DNA from 4 places in the Tistrella sp. genome. Region 1 is predicted to be linked to each of the others. Evidence: riboswitches for the same ligand, from Rfam matches in the RefSeq annotation. Region 1 holds a riboswitch; each other region holds the start of a gene.

Region 1 (5,579 bases):
GCTCAAGGCCTCGGTCGAAGCAGGCGCGCGCACGGTTGCGATCCCCGATACGGTCGGCTGTGCCCTGCCCCATGAATTCGCCGCCCTGGTCCGCGCCATGCGGTCCTGGGTCGGTCCGGACGTGATCCTCTCGGCCCATTGCCACGACGATATGGGGCTGGCGCTCGCCAACACGCTGGCGGCGCTGGAAGCCGGCGCCGACAGCTTCCAGGCGACGCTTTGCGGCATCGGCGAGCGGGCCGGCAATACCGCGCTCGAAGAGGCGATCGCCCAGCTGCGGCTCAACGGTCCGCGCATGGGGCTTGCGACCGATGTGGCGCTGGAGCCGGTGATCGAAGCCGCCCATGCCCTGCGCGAGATGATCCGCCTGCCGCTGATGCCGACCAAGCCGCTGCTCGGCACCGAGGCCCGCACCGTCACCGCCCCCACCCATCTCGGTTGGGCGCGCACGGCCGAGGCCTGGCCGGTGCGGCCGGTGGCGGCGCTCCGCCCCAATGCGGTCATGGTCGGCGGCACACCGCGCAACGCCATCACCCGCCGTCTCGCCGAGGCCGGGGTGGTGATCGACATCGACAAGATCGATGCGGTCTGCGACCGGCTGGCGGCCGATCCGACCCCCGACCGCTTCAACGATCATGGCGCGCTGGTCGCCCTCTATCGCGAAGTGGCCGACAGCGGCACCGGCCTGCCCGGCTGAGCTGCCGCAGGCCGCGAAGCATCGTCTTCCCTGTCCCGCAGGGCCTCCCGGCCCCTTCTGCTCCCGGCGGTCATCATCGCCGGGAGCTTTTTTTCTGCCAAATTGACAAAGATTTTTTGTGTTTGAAGCCGGTTCCACAATGCGTGTCGTTTATATACAGTGCCGCAACGGGCCGGCACTGCCCCCTTCAAGACATGATCCGGGCCCGGCACCATCCAGGGAGCGAGACCAGATGACCCAGTACCGTCACCCCGAGACGGCCGTTCTGCATGCGGGCTATCGTGCGGACCCCACCACCGGCGCGGTGGCGGTGCCGATCTATCAGACGACCTCCTATCAGTTCGAAAGCACCGCGAAGGCCGCCAACCTGTTTGCGCTGTCGGAGCTGGGCAACATCTATACCCGGATCATGAACCCGACCACCGACGTGCTGGAGCAGCGCCTGGCCGCCCTCGAGGGCGGTGTGGCGGCGCTCGCCGTCTCGTCCGGTCAGGCGGCCTCGGCGCTGGCGATCCAGAACCTCGCCCAGGCAGGCGACAATGTCGTCTCGTCGACAGATCTTTACGGCGGCACCTGGAACCTGTTTGCCAACACGCTGCGCCAGCAGGGCATCGAGGTCCGCTTCGTCGACCCGTCCGACCCTGAGAATTTCCGCCGCGCCACCGACGACCGGACCCGCGCCTATTACGGCGAGACCCTGCCCAACCCCAAGCTTCGGGTGTTCCCGATCGCCGAGGTCGCAGAGATCGGCAAGTCCTTCGGCATCCCGCTGATCATCGACAACACCGCCGCCCCGATCATCGCCCGGCCGCTTGAACATGGCGCGGCCGTGGTGGTCTATTCCACCACCAAGTATATCGGCGGCCACGGCACCTCGATCGGCGGCATCATCATCGATGGCGGCACCTTCGACTGGGAGGCCTTCCCCGAGCGTCAGCCGCTGCTGAACACCCCCGATGCCAGCTATCACGGCGCGGTCTGGACCCAGGCGGTGAAGCCGCTCGGCCCCATCGCCTATATCATCAAGGCCCGCGTCACCCTGCTGCGCGACCTGGGTTGCGCCGCCTCGCCCTTCAACGCCTTCCAGACCATTCAGGGCCTGGAGACGCTGCCGCTGCGCATGCGCGAGCACAACAAGAACGCGACCCTGGTCGCCAAGTTCCTGTCGGAGCACCCGGCGGTGCTGACCGTCACCCATCCGAGTCTGGCCGAGGGTGAGGCGCGCGCCCGCGCCGATAAGTATCTGAAGGGCGGCTATGGCGCGCTGATCGGCTTCGAGATCAAGGGCGGCGCCGAGGCCGGCCGCGCCTTCATCGAGGCGCTGAAGCTGCTCTACCATGTCGCCAATATCGGCGATGCGCGCAGCCTGGCCATCCACCCGGCCACCACCACCCACAGCCAGCTGTCGGAAGAGGAGCAGAAGGCCTCGGGCGTGACCCCGGGCTATGTCCGCCTCTCGATCGGCATCGAGCATGTCGACGACATCATCGCCGACATCGAACAGGCGCTGGCGGCGGCGACGTCGGCCTGATCGGCCGGTCCCTGCGGAATGCCTGCGGCGGGCGCATGGTGAAAGCCATGCGCCCGCTGCCGTTTCGCAATCGGGCAGGATTGCCTGCGGTTTCCACATGGCTGCCGTGTTGTCGATCGGCAATTGACGTAAGCGTGGCGGTGTTTTAGGGTGCCCCTGTCGCGCCGATTTGAGCCACAGCTTGCGGGCGCGTTACAAATGCAGCTAAAGCGGAGGGGTCGGAAACCCGCGCGACGCTGTCACGCGGGTTTTTTCGTGTTTGGTCCGGCAGGTCTCCCGCAAGGGTGAGGCGGCCGGACGGGATCAGGGTTGCAGCCGCCCCCGTGGCCCCGATCCGACGGACAAGATGCAGGGACACCAGTCCAGATGCGGATTCTGAAGACATTGGGCGGCGCGGCCGCCATCCTCGGGCTCGTCGCCGCCGGTGCGGCGCAGGCCGAAGAGATCAAGATCGGCGTGACCCCCGGCCCCCATGCCCAGATCCTGGAGCAGGTGAAGCCGATCGCCGCCGCGAAGGGCCTCGATATCGACATCATCGAGTTCAGCGACTATGTCGTGCCGAACCAGGCGCTCGCCGCGGGCGATATCCAGGCGAACTCGTTCCAGCACCAGCCCTATCTCGACAACCAGAATGCCGATCGCGGCTATGGTCTGGTGTCGATCGCCAAGACCGTGGTCTTCCCGCTCGGCATCTATTCGAAGAAGATCAAGAGCCTGGCCGAACTGAAGGACGGCGATTCGGTCGCCATCCCGAACGACCCGACCAATGGCGGCCGCGCCCTGCTGCTGCTGCAGGCCCAGGGCGTGCTGAAGCTCCGCGAGGGGGCGGGTCTCAAGGCCACGCCGCTCGACATCGCAGAGAACCCCAAGAACCTGCGGATCATCGAACTCGACGCCGCCCAGCTGCCGCGCTCGCTGGACGACACCGCAGCCTCGGCCGTGAACACCAACTACGCCGTCGAGGCGGGGCTCGATCCGGTGAAGGACCCGATCGCGCGCGAGGCGGCCGAGTCGCCTTATGCCAACGTGATCGCCGTCCGCAAGGTCGATGCCGACGCCGCCTGGGCCAAGACCCTGGTCGAGGCCTATCACGACCAGAAGATCAAGGATTGGATCAACGAGCAGTACAAGGGCGCGCTCGTCGTCGCCTGGTGATCCGTCCCCAGATCTCGAAGAACGGGCCGCCCGGGGACATCCCCGGGCGGCCCGTTTGCATGTAGGGCTATGGTGTGGTGCTCAAGCCATCTCGTTGCGGGCGATGCCTGCCGCCTCCCAATAGCCCTCTTCCCAGGTGATGAAGGCCTGGGTGTCGGTTTCATAGGGGTTGTCGGTCGCGGTCTGGCCGTCCAGGAAGGCGATGAAGCCTTCCTGCAGCTCGCGGACCACCGGCGCCTTGCGCATCGGCGCGTCGCCGCCCTCGACCGGCGGCTCGATCGCGCCGTCCAGCCCCGCGGCCGGGTCGATCACCAGGCCGCAGCGCCGGGCCAGATGGGCACGAAATTCCGGGTAGCGCATCAATACGGTGTCGTCGAGCCCTTCCGGGTTCTCCTTCAGCGCCTCGCGCCCGCGATCGGTGATGCCGAGCAGGCCATCGCCGCCCCGCCGGATCAACCCGGAGACCAGCAGGCGCCGGAGATCGATGACCACGCGGCGGTCGAATTCGGCCCGCGCCGCCGGATCGCACAGTTCTGCCGCCTTGGGCGCGATGCGCGCCAGATCCTGCAGCAGACGCTCCCCCACCCGGTGCTTGTCGGCCGGCTGCATGGCCAGCATCCGGAGCGCGGTGAGCATGATCGTCGAACTCGGCGGGCGGACCTCGGTTTGGAAGGGCATGGGTGATGTCCTCGACTTTGGTGCTCGGACCGGCGCCGATACCGGCCCTCTTGGTTCAACATGTGGCGGCGACGCGCAATCGTCACAAGGTCGAAAAAAAGGGCTTTTCAAGCGCACGCCGACTGGCTATAAACCGCGCACCCACTGAGACACGGTGGGGCACGCGAGAGGCTACGGGGGTGTAGCTCAGTTGGTTAGAGCGCCGGCCTGTCACGCCGGAGGCCGCGGGTTCAAGTCCCGTCACTCCCGCCACTCGCTCGGATTTTGAAAGCGCCTGGTTCATCTCTGGATGGGCCGGGCGTTTTCCTTTTGCGGTATTTGCATCGGCCGGCAGGGCCGCGCGGAAGACTGGCGACCAGCGCCGGTTTGTCTGGGGCATAAATCTCTCTGCGCGCATTCGTTTTCAATTGAACAACCCTTGATGTTGACGGCTGTCGCCCCCCCTCCTAACCTTGACGGATCGCGGGCATCGACCCCGCGAGAGGGCATCAACCGCGACAGGGCACAAGGGGAGAGCCGCGGCAATGACCACGGTGCTGACCGATGAACTGATTCTGTGCGCCGCACCGCCCGGCGACCGGGATATCGATGCGGCCGGTTTCGCATCCATCTGGCTGGCGGCCGATGTCTATGCCCGCGGCCAGCGGTTGCTGGGCCGGTCGGCCCGGGTGCTGGTCGCGGCGGGTGATGCGCCGCGGCCGCGCAGCAGCCGGGACGGCAGCCTGCGGGACGGCATCGAAGAGGGCGGCCGCGCGGCCGCCACGCTGCGCCGCGCCGGGATCGGCATCGACGGCGTGCTCACCTTCCAGGGCGAAGGCCCGGGCGTGCTGCCGCTGCGCCGCCAGCAGGGCCGGCAACTGGGCGACAAGCCCATGCCGGTGCGCCTGACGGTCTTCGCCGGCCGTGATGCCCTCACTGCCCGCAGCCTGATCGAGGCGGTGGCCGAGATTCCGGATCTGGGGCCGATCACCGACACCCGGATCGTGGCGCCGCCGGCACTGACCGACCTGTCCGGCCGCAGCTTCGACCCCTCGACCGGCCGGGCGATCTTCCTGAACGACCTGCTCGACCGGGTCCCGGCCGAGGCACTGCGCTTCTATCTGGCGCTGATGTCGGAACCGCACGACGCCCGCGAGCTGTCGCTGGCCGATCTGGCCCGCACCCATAATCTGTTCCTGGTCCGTGACCTCGGCACCTCGCTCGGTGCCATCGCCAATCTGGACCCGGTGGCCGGCACCGCCCTGCCCCACGACCGGGCCGAGGACGACCTGATCACCGATTTCCGGGCCCGGCTGCATGCGGCACTCGATGGCCGCAGCTTCTCTCTGGCGGCGCTGGCCGGCGTGGTGCTGGGGCTGAACGGCCAGATGAAACAGGCTCGCCTTTACGGCACGCCCGAGCGGATCCCGCGGCTCGCCGGCCTGTTCCAGCTGTTTGCGCGCCCGGTGATGCCGGCCACCGCCGATGCGGTCGCAGGCTTCCTGGGGCTCGGCACCGGCTGGGGCGAGGCCTGGACCC
Region 2 (4,709 bases), on a different contig from region 1:
ATATACGCATATGTCGCGGAACCGCAAGGGGTTTATCCACAGCATCCCCGCGCAGGGATGCGCAGCGGTTGCAGGTCCGCCCTGCGGTCCGGGTCAACCGCGCCGGAAACTCATGAAGACCGGCACACGCCCGGCGGCACGGGCCTTCGCTTCGTAGCGGGTCTCGATCTGCCCGTCCGGCCGCCGCTGCCAGTCGCCCGGCCGCCGGGCCTCCCAGCTGAAATCGGGATGGGCGCGAAGATGGGCCAGCGTCCAGGCGCAGAGATCGGGATGGTCGGTGGCGGCGATCAGCCGCCCGCCCGGCCGCAGCACGCGGGCAAGCCCCGCCACCGTCTCCGTCTGGATGAAGCGGCGCTTGTTGTGGCGGCGCTTGGGCCAGGGGTCCGAGAACAGCAGGTAGACCCGGGCCAGCGAGGCATCGGGCAGGGCATCGAGCAGTTTCGCCGCATCGTCGCCCAGCACCCGGACATTGCGCAGCCCCCGGCGCTCCAGCTCCACCAGAAAGGCCGACATGCCGCCGATATAGGGCTCGCAGCCGATGAAGCCGGTATCCGGTTCGGCCTCGGCCCGGGCAATCAGATGCTCGCCGCCACCGAATCCGATCTCGACCACGATTTCGCGCATCGGCCGGCCGAACAGCCCGGCGGGCTCCAGCCGCGTCCCGGGTTCCGGCAGGGCGATTGCCAGTTCGGGCAGGGTCTCTTCCATCGCCCGGCTGCGCCCGGCCTTGAGCGGACGCCCCACCCGGCGGCCGAAATGGCGGCGGCCCATGCTTTCACCGGCGGCATCCGCCAGGGTATCGGTCCCGGGGGTCCGGGTATCGTCGGCGCTGGTCATCGTCGGCACGGGTCCGGCTTGCGGCTGAAGATCGGGTCGGAAACGCAACGGGGCGGCGGCCGTTCCCGGCCGCCGCCCCGCTGATCGCACGAATGGGGATCAGAGCACAAGCTGCTTGATCGTCTCCGCCAGATCGGTCTTCTCCCACGAGAAGCCGCCATCGGCCTCGGGGTCGCGGCCGAAATGGCCGTAGGCCGCAGTGCGGCCGAAGATCGGCCGGTTCAGCTTCAGATGCTCGCGGATGCCACGCGGCGTCAGGTTCATCGCCTCGCGGAGCGCATTCTCGAGCTTCGCCTCGTCGACCTGGCCGGTGCCGTAGGTGTCGACATAGACGGACAGCGGATGCGACACGCCGATCGCATAGGCGAGCTGGATGGTGCAGCGATCGGCAAGGCCGGCCGCCACCACGTTCTTCGCCAGATAGCGTGCGGCATAGGCGGCCGAGCGGTCGACCTTGGTGGGGTCCTTGCCCGAGAACGCACCGCCACCATGGGGAGCGGCACCGCCATAGGTGTCGACGATGATCTTGCGGCCGGTGAGGCCGGCATCGCCATCCGGGCCGCCGATCACGAAATTGCCGGTCGGGTTGATGTAGAGCCCGGCGTCGTCGCACATCCAGCCGGCCGGCAGCGAGGCTTCGATGACCGGCAGGACGGCCGCGCGGACCTCTTCCTGCGACGCCGAGGCCAGATGCTGGGTCGACAGCACGATCGAGGTCGCGCGCACCGGCTTGCCGTCGACGTATTCCAGCGTCACCTGGCTCTTGGCATCGGGGCCGAGCACCGAGATGTCGCCCGAACGGCGGGCCGTGCGCAGGTTGCGCAGGATGGTGTGGGCATAGTGGATCGGCGCCGGCATCAGCGCGTCGGTCTCACGGCAGGCATAGCCGAACATGATGCCCTGGTCGCCGGCACCTTCATCCTTGTTGCCGGCGGCATCCACGCCCATGGCAATGTCGGCCGACTGCTCGTGCAGCAGCACCTCGACCTTCGCCGTGTTCCAGTGGAAGCCGTCCTGCTCATAGCCGATGTCGCGAATCACCTCGCGAGCGACACGTTCGATCGTGTCGGGCGCGGTGTCGCCATGCGAGCGGATTTCGCCCGCGATCACCACGCGATTGGTGGTGGCAAGCGTCTCGCAGGCGACGCGGGAATAGGGATCTGCGGCGAGCAGATGATCCAGCACCGCATCCGAAATCCGGTCACAGATCTTGTCCGGATGTCCTTCGGAAACCGATTCGCTGGTAAAAAGATAGTTGCTGCGGGCCATGGCGCGTGTTCAACCCCTCAAGAACCGACGACGGACCACGAGATCGGAATCCGTGGTCCGGGCACCATCGCGGGTGGCGAACCGCGCTGGCACCACTGATGGACTCCGTGCGTCTGGGTTCTCGGCAGATAACGCGACAGCGCACCACCAAGCCCACTTAGCGCACTGTTTAACGTGGCGGCAAGCGGCACAAATCCGACCACGGACGATGTAGCGACATCCACGTCTACGCCGGGTGCGCTATCTACACCCTACATATTCACGCAGAAGTTTCAACTTCGTCGTCAGATGAAACTTTCACGGTACGACATCGGAATCAAGAGTGCTTTTTTGAGAGGCAGTCGCGAGGCCGTCGCTGATGGTCCTTGCAAGTTCAACCAGCCGCGCACGCGCACGCGGGTCCTGAATGCGGGAGAAGTTGAAGGCCAGGGTCTGCGCCTCGGGCCCGTCCATGACGAGCCAGTCGAACCCGTCGTCGATCCCGTCCGCGCTCTCTTCGGCCGTCACCGTTCCGACGTCCTCGTAAAAGAACGACACCGGAACATTGAGCGCATGCGCAATGAGGAACAGCCGTCCCGCGCCGATGCGGTTCGCCCCACGTTCATATTTCTGAATTTGCTGGAACGTCAGACCGACCCGCTGTCCCAGCTTTTCCTGACTAAGCCCCATCAGCTGGCGGCGAAGCCGCACCCGGCCACCGACATGGGCATCAATTGGGTTCAGTCGCGTCGCCATCCGTCACATCCCTCCTCGCTCACGGCTGCCTTCAATTCCGGCCCGTTTGTCAGGCGGATAGATGACATCACGCCATGGCATGGGTCAACCCCGGCGCGCGCATTGCAATGGCCGAAACGCGCATTCCGGGTTGCATTGCAAGCCCTACTCGCCTTTGATGACATGTGGCCAACGCCTCGATTGCCGGCTTCGACGCCACGGCGTCGACAGGTAGCCGAACAACCGGTCTGCGATCCGATGCCCCCCGGTCAGGCTCGCCACACGCGAAAGCGGCCGTTTTTCAACCCCGGGCCATCACACCCTGCCATCAGTTTCTCCTCTGCCGGATACGCCGTCCCAGGCCGCCCGGCAGGAAGGCGAGCGCCAGAACGATCAGGCCCGCCAACGCGGCCGAGGCATCGCCGAGGCGGGCATAAAGCGTGGGGGGCAGAGCTGCGGGCAGCGGCCCGTCCAGCACGCCCCGGCGGTCCAGCTCCAGCAGGGCGATGATCCGCCCAAGCGGATCGACGATCGCCGAAATGCCGTTATTCGCCGCACGGACCAGCGGCAGCCCTTCCTCGATGCTCCGCAGCCGGGCGGACGCGAAATGCTGATGGGGCCCCGCCGTCAGGCCGAACCATCCGTCATTGGTGACGTTCAGCAAAAAGCCCGGCCGGACCATGGGCGCCGCCCCCGCCGTCACCTCCCCCGGAAAGATCGCCTCATAGCAGATCAGCGGGCTGGCCGGCGGCAGCCCGGGCAGCGCCAGCGTCGCCGGGCCGGGGCCGGGCGTGAAATCGATGCTGCCGGCGGTAAGCTTCGGGAAGGGGTTGAATTCGCGCAGCGGCACATATTCGCCGAAGGGTACCAGATGTGCCTTGTCGTAGACGCCCACGATCCGCGCCCGATCATCGATCGCCATCACCGAGTTGAACACCCGCGGCTGCGGTTCCGTTCCCGCCGGCGCGCCGGCCGGCGGTGGCGTCCATTCCACACGGGGGGCGCCCGTGATCAAAAGACCGCCCGGCGGCACGGCCCGGGCCAGCACCTCGCGAACCTCGGCTTCCTGCTGCGGATAGTAGCCGACGGCCGTCTCGGGCCAGATCACGTCGGTGATGGTGTCGAAGCCCGGCCCCCGGGTCAGATCCAGATGCGTGCGCAGATGCTGCGCCTTCATCCCGCCGCGCCATTTTTCCTTCTGGTCGATCGCGGCCTGGACAAGGCGGAGTTTCACCCCCGGCACCATGACCGTCGGATGGGCCTCGAGACGCAGGGCGCCCCACAGGCCGACGCCCGCCAGCACCACAAGAATCAGCCCCCCGGTCATCGCCGCCGGCCGGCGGTCCCCCGGCTCCCGCACCAGCAGCAGCGCCGGGGCTGCAAAGACGGCGACGGCAAGCAGGCCCATGCCATAGGTGCCGACGATCGCGGCCCCCTGCGCCAGGGCGGGCACGGCCAGAACCGAGGCACCGGCCAGATTCCAGGGAAATCCCGTCAGCAGATGGCCGCGCAGCCACTCGGCCGCCACCCATGCCACCGCCAGAAACAATACCCGCCCGGCGCCCTTCGGCGCCGCGCGGGCCTGCGCCATGCCGGCCAGCCCCGTAAAGATTGCAAGTCCGGCCGACAGCCCCAGAACCGAGGGCACGGCCAGCGCGCCGAAGGCCGCCGCGTCGACGAAGAAGGCGACGCCGATCCAGTACAGCCCGGCCGCGAACTGGCCGAGCCCGAAAGCCCAGCCTGTCCAGAACCCCGGCCAGAGCCGGCCGCGGACGCCATCGAGCAGCAGCAGAAGCAGGGGGAAGGCAACGAAGCCCAGGGGCCAGGCGTCGGCCGGCGGCAGCGCCGCCGTCGACAGGCCGCCGGCCAGGGCCGCCAGTCCCAGACGT
Region 3 (5,579 bases), on a different contig from region 1:
CCTCAGCTTCACGAATGATTCCATCGGCGGCGGCCCTGCCAGTCATCAGACAGCGACCATCGCCGTGGACGGCAGCGGCAGCATCACGGAGATCAATCTGTCGGACCAGGCGCTCTTTCAGGGGGCGGCGACCCTGGACACCGGCAAGGGGTATCAGCGTCCGCCGACCGTCACGGCAGGTGGCAGCGGGACCGGCGCGGTCTTCACGCCGGTGATGAACTATGCCTTCGCGCCAGCTACCGCCACCGGCGGCGTCTTCGACTGTCTGGTCGAGGCCGAGCTTGAGGTTGGCCAGCATCACGGTCTGCTGGTCAAGCATCTCCCCCATGTCCGTCCGACCGGGCTCGATATCCGGGCCACAATTCGCTCGACGGCCTCGTTCACGGCCCCTGTGTCAGGGATCTATGACTACGAGCCGGGTGACCCCGCCAACATCCAGGGGCGCAATCGTTTCGAAATCGTGGTCCGGAATCTCCAGAAAGTGATCCGCGGCCGGTTCGACCGGCAGTGGGATGCGGCCGCGATCCAGGCGCTGGAGGGACCGATCGTCGAACTGGGAGGCATCGACTTCAATACCTCGGTCCAGTTCGACAGCACGATCGACAATCGCTTCATCAACCGCCGCGTAACTCTTCCGGCCGGCACGCCGACGGTCGTGGTCAACAACACCGAGCTGCCGGCGGGCTTCCGCGGACTGGTCATCGTCAGCTCGCTGGGGCTCAGCTATCAGCACACGGCCCTGCTGATGAAATCGGAGGTGAACGACACCCTGGTCATGGTGCCACTCGGCGCGGGCACGGCCTACACCCTGGCGCTGGATGCCAACAAAGACATCACGGTCACGTCGACGGCGACGCAGCCCATCGCCAGCCGGGTGGTCGTGGTGCCCTTCGACGCCTCCACCCACTGATCGACGGGCACCCCACTGAACGAGGGCGTCCGGCCAGATCGAACATGAAGGCCCCCGCCGGTGTGCACCGGCGGGGGCCTTCATCTGTCGGCTTTGGATCGGAAGCTGCGACGGTCAGAAGCCCGCCGGATTGCCGATCAGGGTCAGAAATTCGCGGCGCAGCGTCGGATTGTGGCGGAACTCGCCCAGCATGCGGCTGGTCACCATGCTGACCCCCGGCTTGTGAACGCCGCGGGTGCTCATGCACTGGTGTTCGGCCTCGATCACCACGGCCACGCCCTTGGGCTGCAGCACTTCCTCGATCGCATTGGCGATCTGCGAGGTCAGCTTCTCCTGGATCTGCAGGCGCTTCGAGAAGGCCTCCACCACGCGGGCGAGCTTGGAAATGCCCACCACGCGGCTGCGCGGCAGATAGGCCACATGGGCGACGCCGATGATCGGCACCATGTGATGCTCGCAATAGCTCTCGATCCGGATGCCACGCAGGGCGACGACCTCGTCATAGCCGTCGGTCTCTTCGAAGGTCCGCTGCAGGATCTCGACCGGATCCTGAACATAGCCCGCGAAGAATTCCTCGTAAGACCGCACCACGCGGTCGGGCGTGGACAGCAGGCCCTCGCGGTCCGGGTCGTCGCCCGCCCAACGGATCAGGGTCCGCACGGCGGCTTCCGCCTCGGCGCGGCTGGGGCGGCCTTCGGGGGCAGCGGCCTTCGGCGCCTCGGATGCGCCGACCTCTGCCGGGCCTCCCATTTTCACGGCCACGACGTTTTCACGTGTCATCTGACGTGCAACTCCCAGGGTGCGGCCGGCAGGTGCGCAGCGGGCCCACGCGAACGGCGGGGGACGGCGCATCGGGCTTCCGGCCGTGTGCGGATTCCGTTTCGTTTACGCAAGCCCGCAACCGATGGATCACCGGGGTGGAGAGCGTATCGCGACGGAGCCGCGATGGTGTGGGCCGGCGAGCCGCGATACGGCGGATCATCCTGCCCACGATCCGAAGCACATATCAACCATTGATTGCTGATGATGTGTTCGACGTAACTCTGACTATAGGTCGCAGCGCAGGCACCTGCAAGCGCGGGCCACGGCAGAACCGGGATCAGAATCAGTTGATCGTGTGCGCCGCATGGGGGCTGTCGAGCGAAAAGGTCGGGATCTGGACCTCGAAGGTCTCGCCGCCGGCGCTCTCCATCTGGTAGCTGCCGCCCATGATGCCCGAAGGCGTGGTGAGCGGCGCCCCGCTGGTGTATTCGAAGCTCTCGCCCGGCGCCAGCACCGGCTGTTCGCCGACCACACCCGCACCGCGAACCTCCTGCAGCCGGCCCAGGCCGTCGATGATCCGCCAATGGCGGGCACGCAGCTGCACCGTCTCGTCGCCGTGGTTCTCGATCCGGATGCGATAGGCGAAGACGAACTGCCCGTCCTCGGGCGAGGACTGGTCGTCGACGTAGAACGGGCGCACCGCCACCATGATCGAGCGGGTGGTCGCGCTGTATTCGTGGTCCGCCGCCATGGGTCCTACCTGCTGCAACGTGGATCGACGGGCCCGGAAGGGGCCCGGACAGGGAATATCGCGACCCATGCAACCGATTTCCAGGGCGGAGCGCAAGCGGTGATGCCCCCAGGATGTCGGGACGGGGTGTCCCGACACCCGTTTCAGGGGCAGCAATGGCCTCAGGCGGCGTCGAGTGCCGCCGCCAGATCGGCCGCCAGATCCTCGACATCCTCAAGCCCGATCGACACCCGGACCAGGCCGTCGCCGATGCCCACCGCCGCCCGCACCTCGGCCGGCAGCCGCTGATGGGTGGTGGTGGCGGGATGGGTCGCCAGCGTCTTTGCGTCGCCCAGATTGTTCGAGATGTCGGCAATCTCCAGCCGGTTCAGGAAGCGGAAGGCCGCTTCCTTGCCGCCCTTGAAATCGAAGGCCAGCAACGTGCCGCCGCCCGCCATCTGCCGCCGGGCCAGATCATGGCCGGGATGGGAGGCGAGCCCCGGATAGACCAGCCGGTTGAGGGCGGGATGGCCCTCGAAACGGCGGGCGAGGGTGGTGGCGCTGCGGGTCTGTTCCCGCACCCTGAGCGGCAGCGTCTCCAGCCCCTTCAGCAGCACCCAGGCGTTGAAGGCGCTGAGGGTCGGGCCGGTATGGCGCAGGAAGTCGCGCAGCGCCCCGTCGCAGAACGCCTCGCTGGCCAGGATCGCCCCGCCCAGCACCCGGCCCTGGCCGTCGATATGCTTGGTGGCGGAATAGACCACCACATCGGCGCCCAGCGCCATCGGCTTCTGCAGGATCGGGGTCGCGAAGACGTTGTCGACCACCAGCGTCGCGCCATGGGCATGGGCGATCTCGGCCACCGCCGCCAGGTCGATCAGCTCCAGCTGCGGATTGGACGGCGTCTCCAGGAAGAACAGCTTGGTCTCGGGGCGCACCGCCGCCGCCCAGGCGTCGAGATCGGCACCGCGCACGAAGCTGGTGGTGATGCCGAAGCGCGGCAGCAGTTCGGCCAGGATGTACTGGCAGGATCCGAACAGCGCCTCGGCCGCCACGACATGGTCGCCGGCGCGAAGCTGGCAGATCAGCACATTCCACACCGCCGACATGCCCGACGCGGTCGCCCGGCAGGCCTCGGCACCTTCCAGCGCCGCCAGGCGGGCCTCGAAGGTCCGCACCGTCGGGTTGCCGTAGCGGCTGTAGACGAAGCCCGGCTCTTCGCCGCGGAACCGCGCCTCAGCGCGGGCGGCGTCGTCATAGACATAGCCCGAATTCAGGAACAGCGCCTCGGCGGTCTCGCCATGGGGGCTGCGGTCCAGCCCGGCGCGTACCGCCAGTGTCGCAAGCCCGCGTGTCGCAAGCCCGCGCTCTGCCGCGGCTTCCGTTCCGGCCGCTGCAGCCGTGGCCTTCCACAATCCGTCGCCACAGTCGGCGTCGACATCCGTCCGGTCTTCGGTATCCCGCATGGTCTTCGGCCCACAAAAAAACCCGGCCTCTGGCCGGGTCTGCGCGTGAAGGGTTCGGTGCGCGGCCCCCGACCTTTTAGCGGCGTGATTAACGTGGTCCGCAAGCCGGCCGGCCCAAATCCCCACGATCGCCGCCAGGTCCTGCCCCGGCGACGCGACAGGCACGATACGCCCGCCCGCCACGGGGGGTCAAGTACCGATCATGTCAGGAGAATTCCCCATCCGGCGGATGGAGATGCAGGATCGGCCCGCCCGCCTCGGCGGCCTCGTCGGGATCATGGGTCACGATCAGCGCCGGCACACCACGCCTCCGCAGGCGGTCGAAGACCAGCGCCCTCAGGCGTGCGGCCAGCGGCCGGTCCAGCCGGGCGAAGGGTTCGTCCATCAGCACCGCCCGGGGATCCGCAGCCAGCATGCGCATCAGCGCCACCCGCGCCCGCTGCCCGCCCGACAGGGTCGCCGGATGTCGCCCGCCCAGCCCGTCCAGCCCGGCCTCGGCCAGCGCCGCGGCGATCCGGTCCCGCCGCGCCGCCCGATCCAGCCCGGCCGGCAGGCCGAAACCGATATTGGCGGCCACCGTCAGATGCGGAAACAGCAGGTCGTCCTGCATCATCAGCCCCACCCGGCGCCGCTCGGGCGGCAGGTCGTCGATCGGCCTTCCGTCCAGAAGGATGCGGCCGCTCATGGCCACGACCGGGTCGGCGATGCCGGCGATCACCGCCAGCAGGGTCGATTTGCCGATGCCCGACGGCCCCAGCACCGCCCCGATCACCCCGGGCGACACGCCGAGGTTCAGCGGCCCCACCAGCCGGCGGCCGCCGATCGCCACCGCCACCTCCTCAAGCTCCAGGCTCATCGGCGCCTCCGGCCACCGGCCGGCTCGGGGATCAGGCTCGCCAGCAGAAAGCCCGCCGCCGGCAGCAGGGCCAGCAGCAGGGCTGCCGCCGCCGCCGCCCGACGGTCCAGCCCGGCCGCAGCCGCAACCGCTTCGGTCGCTAGCAGCGGGATCCGGCCGCCACCGATCATCACCGCCGGCAGATACTGCGCCACCCCGGCCGAAAAGCCGATCGCCGCCGCCACCGCCAGCGGCCGTGCGGTCAGCGGCAGCATCACCGCCGCCCAGGCGCCGAAGCCGCTGCGGCCCAGGCTGCGGGCCAGCCGGCGCGGCCGCGGATCGGTCCGGCGATAGCTTTCGCGCAGCGCCAGAAAGACATAGGGAAACACCGTCGCCAGATGGCACCAGACCAGGGCAAGCCCGGTACCATCCAGGCCAAGCCGCAGCACGGGGCCCTGCAACCCGGCCAGAAACGCCGCCGGCGGCAGCAGCAGCGGCAGATAGATCAGCGCGTCGCCAGCATCACCTGCGGGGCGGCTGTCCCGGCCTTCCAGCAGCAGCAGGGCCAGCGGCACCGCGATGATCACCGGCAGCAGGGCATAGAGCGCGCTTGCCCCCGCCGCAGGGGCCAGACCGGCTGCCATGCCCGTCAGCCGTGCCGTCGACCAGCCGGCGGGCAGCGGGTCGGGGAAGCGCCAGACCGCAGCCCCGGCCCAGAAGACCAGCGTCACCACGGCCAGCACCGCCATCACCAGCACCAGCAGCCCCAGCCCGGCGGCAAGGCGGGAGGCAAAGGGCGCCAGCGGCCGACGGGGGCGGGTGGTCAGCCGGTCAGCCCCGCCGCACCGCACCAGCCGTTCGATGCAAAGCCCGGCCAGG
Region 4 (5,579 bases), on a different contig from region 1:
GCCAGACGCGCCTTGACCAGATAGTCGAATCCACCGGCGACCATATGGCATTCCAGCACATCCGGCTGCTGGCGGATCGCGGCCTTGAAGGCTTCGAACACGGTCTCGTCGGTGCGGTCCAGGCTGACCTCGATATAGACCAGGAGGGCGCGATCCAGCATGGCCGGGTCGAGTTCGGCGCGATAGCCACGAATATAGCCCTCGCGCTCCAGCCGCCGGACCCGTTCGAGACAGGGTGTGGGGGAGAGATGCACCCGGCGCGACAGCTCGACATTGGTCAGCCGGCCGTCGCTCTGAAGCTCGGTCAGGATGCGCCGGTCGATGCGGTCGAGCGGGCGTGGTGTGGCGTCATCGGTCATTGGCGGATCTCATGCTGCCAGATCGGGGTTCGGGCAGAGAATATAACGCCGCAACCGCCAGAACAGCCGCACATTCTGCCTGCTCACGGGTAATCTCCGGAGATTGCGCCCCATTTGCCAGGCGCCCAACCGCGTGCCGCCCCTCCGGAGACGACACATCATGATCCGCGATACCGACGCCCGTCCCTTCGCTCTCACCACCGATGCCGGCCGTCGCCGGATCGCGGAGCTGAACCTCGCCCCCGAGGCCGAGATCACCGCACGGCTGATCGAGGACGCCCGGCTGCCCGAGGGCATGGCCGCAACCGTCCGCAGCCGTGCCGAGGCGCTGGTCGCCAAGGTTCGCGCCGGGGACGAGCCGGCGCGTGGCGTCGAAGCCTTCCTCAAGGAATACGGGCTCGGCACCCGCGAAGGTGTGGTGCTGATGTGCCTGGCCGAAAGCCTGCTGCGCGTGCCCGATGCTGCCACCGCCGACCGGCTGATCCGCGACAAGCTGGGCGAGGCCGATTGGGATGCGCATCTGGGCCGCGCCGACAGCCTGTTCGTGAATGCATCAACCTGGGGGTTGATGCTGACCGGACGGGTGATCCGGCTGGCGCCCGAGGACGTCGCCGGCGGTGCCTCTTCGGCCATCGGCCGGCTGGTGTCGCGGTCGGGCGCGCCGGTGATCCGCCAGGCCCTGCATGCCGCGATGCGCATGATGGGTAAGCAGTTCGTCCAGGGGCGGAACATTCAGGAAGCGCTGGATCGTGCCCGCGCCGGCTGGGCGAAGGGCTGGCGCCATTCCTTCGACATGCTGGGCGAGGCCGCCCGCACCGAGGCCGATGCCACCCGCTATCACGAGGCCTATCTGGCGGCGATCCGCGCGGTCGGCAAGACGGCCCCGCGGGAGCTGGACGAGATCACCCGTCCCAGCGTGTCGGTGAAGCTCTCGGCGCTGCATCCGCGCTACGAGGCGGCCAAGGACGGCCGCATGCTGAAGGCACTGGGCGGCCGGCTGGCCGAACTGGCGCGCGAGGCGAAGGCGGTGGGCATCGGGCTCACCATCGATGCCGAAGAGGCCGACCGGCTCGACATCTCGCTCGACCTGCTGGAAGGTGCCGCGGCCGACCCGGCGCTTGCCGGCTGGAACGGTCTGGGGCTGGCGGTCCAGGCCTATCAGAAGCGCGCCCATGCGGTGATCGATCATGTGGTGGAGCTGGCCGGGCGCACCGGCCGCATCATCCCCACCCGTCTGGTCAAGGGCGCCTATTGGGACACCGAGATCAAGCGGGCGCAGGAACGCGGTCTCAGTTCCTTCCCGGTCTTCACCCGCAAGGAGGCGACCGACGTCTCCTATCTCGCCTGCGCCCGCCGCATGCTGGCGGCGCGCGACCGGCTCTATCCGATGTTCGCCACGCATAACGCCCATACCGTGGCGGCGATCGACGTGATGGCCGGCAATGACCGCCGCTTCGAATATCAGCGCCTGCACGGTATGGGCGAGCCGCTTTACGAGGCGGCGCTGGGCGATGCGCCGTCGAAGGGCGGCGTCAGCTGCCGGATCTATGCGCCGGTCGGCGCACATGAGGATCTTCTGCCCTATCTGGTCCGGCGCCTGCTCGAGAACGGGGCCAATACCTCGTTCGTGCATCGCCTGGCCGATGAGAGCGTCGCCATCGGCGATCTGGTCGCCGACCCGGTGGCGAAGCTTGCCGGCCGGGCCTCGCGGCCCAACCCGTCGATCCCGCTGCCGGGTGCGATCTATGCCCCCGAACGGCCGAACAGCCAGGGGCTGGATCTGGCCGATCCGCTGGTGGTGATGGAGCTGGACGCCGCCGTCGCCGCTGCCGCCGCCATGCCCGCCGAGGCCTCGGCGATCGTCGAGGGCCGGGATCGCGGCGGCGCCTTTGCGGAGATCCGCAGCCCCGCCGACCGCGCGGTGGTGGTGGGGCGCGTGGCCGAGGCCGACGATGCCGCGGTCGAGGCGGCGATCACGGCCGCCCGCGCTGCCTGGGGCCGCTGGGATGCGCTGGGCGGGCCCGCCCGCGCCACCGTGCTGGAGGCGATCGCCGATCGCTACTGGGCCGACCGCCACCGCGCCTTCGCGATCCTGATCCGCGAGGCCGGCAAGACCTGGCCGGATGCCGTGGCCGAGATCCGCGAGGCGATCGATTTCCTGCGCTACTACGCCGCCCGGGCCCGCGCCGATTTCGCCGGCCCCGTCACCCTGCCCGGGCCGGTGGGCGAGAGCAACGAGATCCGGCACTCGGGCCGCGGTGTCTTCGCCTGTATCTCACCCTGGAACTTTCCGCTCGCGATCTTCACAGGCCAGGTGTCCGCAGCCCTTGCCGCCGGCAATGCGGTGCTGGCCAAGCCGGCCGAGCAGACCCCGCTGATCGCCGCCTGGGCGGTGCGCCACATGCTGGCGGCCGGCGTGCCGGCCGGCGCCATCGCGCTGCTGCCCGGCGACGGTGCCCGGGTCGGTGCGAAGCTGGTCGCCGACGAGCGGGTCGCCGGCATCGCTTTCACCGGCTCGACCGAGACCGCGAAGCTGATCAACCGCGGCCTTGCGGGGCGTGACGGGCCGATCGTGCCGCTGATCGCCGAGACCGGCGGGCTCAACGCCATGATCGTCGACAGTTCTGCGCTGCCCGAACAGGTGGTGGCGGATGTGCTGACCTCGGCCTTCGGCTCTGCCGGCCAGCGCTGTTCGGCGCTGCGCCTGCTGTGTGTGCAGAAGGATGTCGCCGACCGGATCGAGACCATGCTCGCCGGCGCCATGGCGGTGATGGAGGTGGGCGACCCGATGCGGCTCGCGACGGATGTCGGGCCGGTGATCGATGCCGAGGCGCTGGACGGGCTGAAGGCCCATCTGGCGGCGCTGAAGGCGGCCGGCCAGACGAAAATCGCCGAGGCACCGCTGCCGGCCAGGGCCGAAGCCGGCACCTTCCTCGCCCCGACCGCCTGGCGGATCGACAGCCCCGACCGCCTGACCCGCGAGGTCTTCGGGCCGGTGCTCCATATCTGGCGCTATGAGGCGCGGGATCTGGAGGCGGTGGTACAGCGGATCAATGCCTATGGCTATGGGCTGACCATGGGCGTGCACAGCCGCATCGACCGGACGGTGCGCCGGGTGGCGGAGCTGGCCCGGGTGGGCAATCTCTATGTCAATCGCAGCATGATCGGTGCTGTGGTCGGCACCCAGCCCTTCGGCGGCGAGGGGCTGTCGGGCACCGGCCCCAAGGCCGGCGGTCCGCGCTATCTGCATCGGTTTGCGGTCGAGCGCGTGCTGTCGGTCAATACCGCCGCCGCCGGCGGCGACACCCGGCTGATGACCACCATCGCCGACGGCGGCGACTGAGCGTTCCGGCCCGTCACCCGCTCTGCAAGGCTGCGCATGGCGGCCATTGCAGAGCGGGTGCGATGGCCTTATGATCCGCGCCACATCAAGAGTTGGGGCGACGCCCAACGCCAACCTGCCGCATCCGGGCAAGGTGGCACTCCCTCGTGATCCCTGCGATCGGGAAGATGTGGCCGAGCCGGCAATCAAACGGATCACGCCACCGCGTCCGCCCCTGACATGCCGAGTGGGGACGCGCCGATGCCGATCAAGATTCCTGACGATTTGCCCGCCCGCCGCACATTGGAAGCGGAAGGGGTGATGGTGATGGGTGAGACCGACGCGGTCCGCCAGGACATCCGCCCGCTGCGCATCGGCCTGCTCAACCTCATGCCCAACAAGATCCGGACCGAGACCCAGTTCGCCCGGCTGCTCGGCTCCACGCCGCTGCAGGTGGAGTTGACCCTGGTCAAGATCACCGACCATGTCTCGCGCCACACCGCCACCGACCATATGTCGGCCTTCTACCGGCCCTGGGCCGAGGTTGCGACCGAACGCTTCGACGGGTTCGTGATCACCGGTGCACCGGTCGAACGGCTGCGCTTCGAAGAGGTCACCTACTGGGACGAGCTGCGCCGGATCCTCGACTGGACCCAGACCAATGTTCATCGCAACCTGACGATCTGCTGGGGCGCGCAGGCGGCGGTGCATCACTTCCACGGCATGGCCAAATACGACCTGCCCGCCAAGGCCTTCGGGCTTTATGCCCACCGGGTGCTGGCGCCGGCCTCGCCCTGGCTGCGCGGCTTTCCGGACATCTTCACCACGCCGGTCTCGCGCTGGACCGAGGTGCGGGCCGAGGATGTGCCCGCTTCGAGCGGCATGACCGTGCTGGCCGAAAGCGATCAGACCGGTCTCTGTCTGCTCGACGACCCGGCCCACCGGGCACTCCACATGTTCAATCATCTGGAATACGACACGGTCTCGCTGGCGGAAGAATATCACCGGGACGTCGCGGCCGAGGTGCCTGTGACCCTGCCGGTCGGCTATTTCCCCGGCGACGATCCCGGTCGCCTGCCTCACAACCTCTGGCGTGGCCATGCCCATCTGCTGATCGGCAACTGGATCAACGAGATTTACCAGACCACCCCCTTCGATCTGGGGCGGATCGGGATCGAGGATCACGTGCCCTCCGGCCGGTGACGACGGTCAGGTCCGGGGAAGCTTCGTGATCTCGTCGCGCACTGCGGCCAGGATCTCGTCCGACAGCGCGCGGTCACTGGCCTCGGTGGCACGGGCAAGTGCCAGGCCGCCGACCAGGGCCGACATCACCAGGATTGCCCGGTTGCGGTCGCCCCCGGCCCCGGCCAGTGCCGGGAAGCGCGCCGCCAGGGTGTCGATGAAACGGTCGACCCCCTCGGCATAGCTCGTCTGCACGCCGGGCTCCTGCCGCGGCACGTCGGTCGCCAATGCCGCGATCGGGCAGCCGATGTCGCGACGGCTGCGATGGGTGTCGGACAGATAGGTCTCGACAAAGCGGCCGAGATCGCGGCCCGCCTGGTCGCGCCCCGCCTCCAGCCGCTCGATCGTGTCGCCGAAGGCCTTGCCGCAGGCTTCGGCGGCAAGTGCGTCCTTGGACGCGAAATGGCCGTAGAAGCCGCCATGGGTGAGCCCGGCGGCCTTCATGATCTCGGCCACGCCGACACCATCGAAGCCGCGCTCGCGAAACAGCCGGGCGGCCGCCTTCACGATGGCGGCCCGGTTGGCGGCCGCCTGTTCCCTGGTCACCTTCACCGCTTTGGCCCCCTCTCTTCCGCACGTCGATCGGACGCGCATGCATCGATCTGCTCTTGACGGCGGGTATGACGTTCATCATCAATAAAACATGATGGCCGTCA

What was found. Region 1 has a riboswitch for S-adenosylmethionine ahead of CMO28_RS16865 (MetQ/NlpA family ABC transporter substrate-binding protein). Riboswitches for the same ligand answer to the same signal wherever they lie in the genome.
Region 2: it holds a riboswitch for S-adenosylmethionine, as region 1 does, so the genes downstream of both, metK (methionine adenosyltransferase) here and CMO28_RS16865 (MetQ/NlpA family ABC transporter substrate-binding protein) in region 1, are expected to answer to the same signal.
Region 3: it holds a riboswitch for S-adenosylmethionine, as region 1 does, so the genes downstream of both, metZ (O-succinylhomoserine sulfhydrylase) here and CMO28_RS16865 (MetQ/NlpA family ABC transporter substrate-binding protein) in region 1, are expected to answer to the same signal.
Region 4: it holds a riboswitch for S-adenosylmethionine, as region 1 does, so the genes downstream of both, CMO28_RS00210 (homoserine O-succinyltransferase) here and CMO28_RS16865 (MetQ/NlpA family ABC transporter substrate-binding protein) in region 1, are expected to answer to the same signal.

What each region holds. Positions count from the first base shown of each region.
Region 1 covers NZ_NYWI01000051.1:55,102-60,680, reverse strand. The annotation lists gene CMO28_RS16875 (LeuA family protein) at 1-697, shown strand, start outside; gene CMO28_RS16870 (O-acetylhomoserine aminocarboxypropyltransferase/cysteine synthase family protein) at 930-2,228, shown strand; SAM riboswitch at 2,380-2,457, shown strand; gene CMO28_RS16865 (MetQ/NlpA family ABC transporter substrate-binding protein) at 2,604-3,383, shown strand; gene CMO28_RS16860 (hypothetical protein) at 3,465-4,019, opposite strand; gene CMO28_RS16855 (hypothetical protein) at 4,018-4,209, shown strand; tRNA gene CMO28_RS16850 (tRNA-Asp) at 4,237-4,313, shown strand; gene CMO28_RS16845 (class I tRNA ligase family protein) at 4,586-5,579, shown strand, end outside.
Region 2 covers NZ_NYWI01000028.1:61-4,769, forward strand. The annotation lists gene trmB (tRNA (guanosine(46)-N7)-methyltransferase TrmB) at 94-837, opposite strand; gene metK (methionine adenosyltransferase) at 937-2,106, opposite strand; SAM riboswitch at 2,243-2,319, opposite strand; gene CMO28_RS06780 (helix-turn-helix domain-containing protein) at 2,404-2,841, opposite strand; gene lnt (apolipoprotein N-acyltransferase) at 3,149-4,709, opposite strand, start outside.
Region 3 covers NZ_NYWI01000030.1:78,774-84,352, reverse strand. The annotation lists gene CMO28_RS09300 (glycosyl hydrolase family 28-related protein) at 1-910, shown strand, start outside; gene folE (GTP cyclohydrolase I FolE) at 1,025-1,660, opposite strand; gene apaG (Co2+/Mg2+ efflux protein ApaG) at 2,016-2,423, opposite strand; gene metZ (O-succinylhomoserine sulfhydrylase) at 2,585-3,865, opposite strand; SAM riboswitch at 3,922-4,001, opposite strand; gene CMO28_RS09280 (ATP-binding cassette domain-containing protein) at 4,071-4,721, opposite strand; gene CMO28_RS09275 (hypothetical protein) at 4,718-5,579, opposite strand, start outside.
Region 4 covers NZ_NYWI01000003.1:1,474-7,052, forward strand. The annotation lists gene CMO28_RS00200 (Lrp/AsnC ligand binding domain-containing protein) at 1-359, opposite strand, end outside; gene putA (bifunctional proline dehydrogenase/L-glutamate gamma-semialdehyde dehydrogenase PutA) at 520-3,702, shown strand; SAM-I-IV-variant riboswitch at 3,780-3,901, shown strand; gene CMO28_RS00210 (homoserine O-succinyltransferase) at 3,943-4,884, shown strand; gene CMO28_RS00215 (TetR/AcrR family transcriptional regulator) at 4,891-5,475, opposite strand.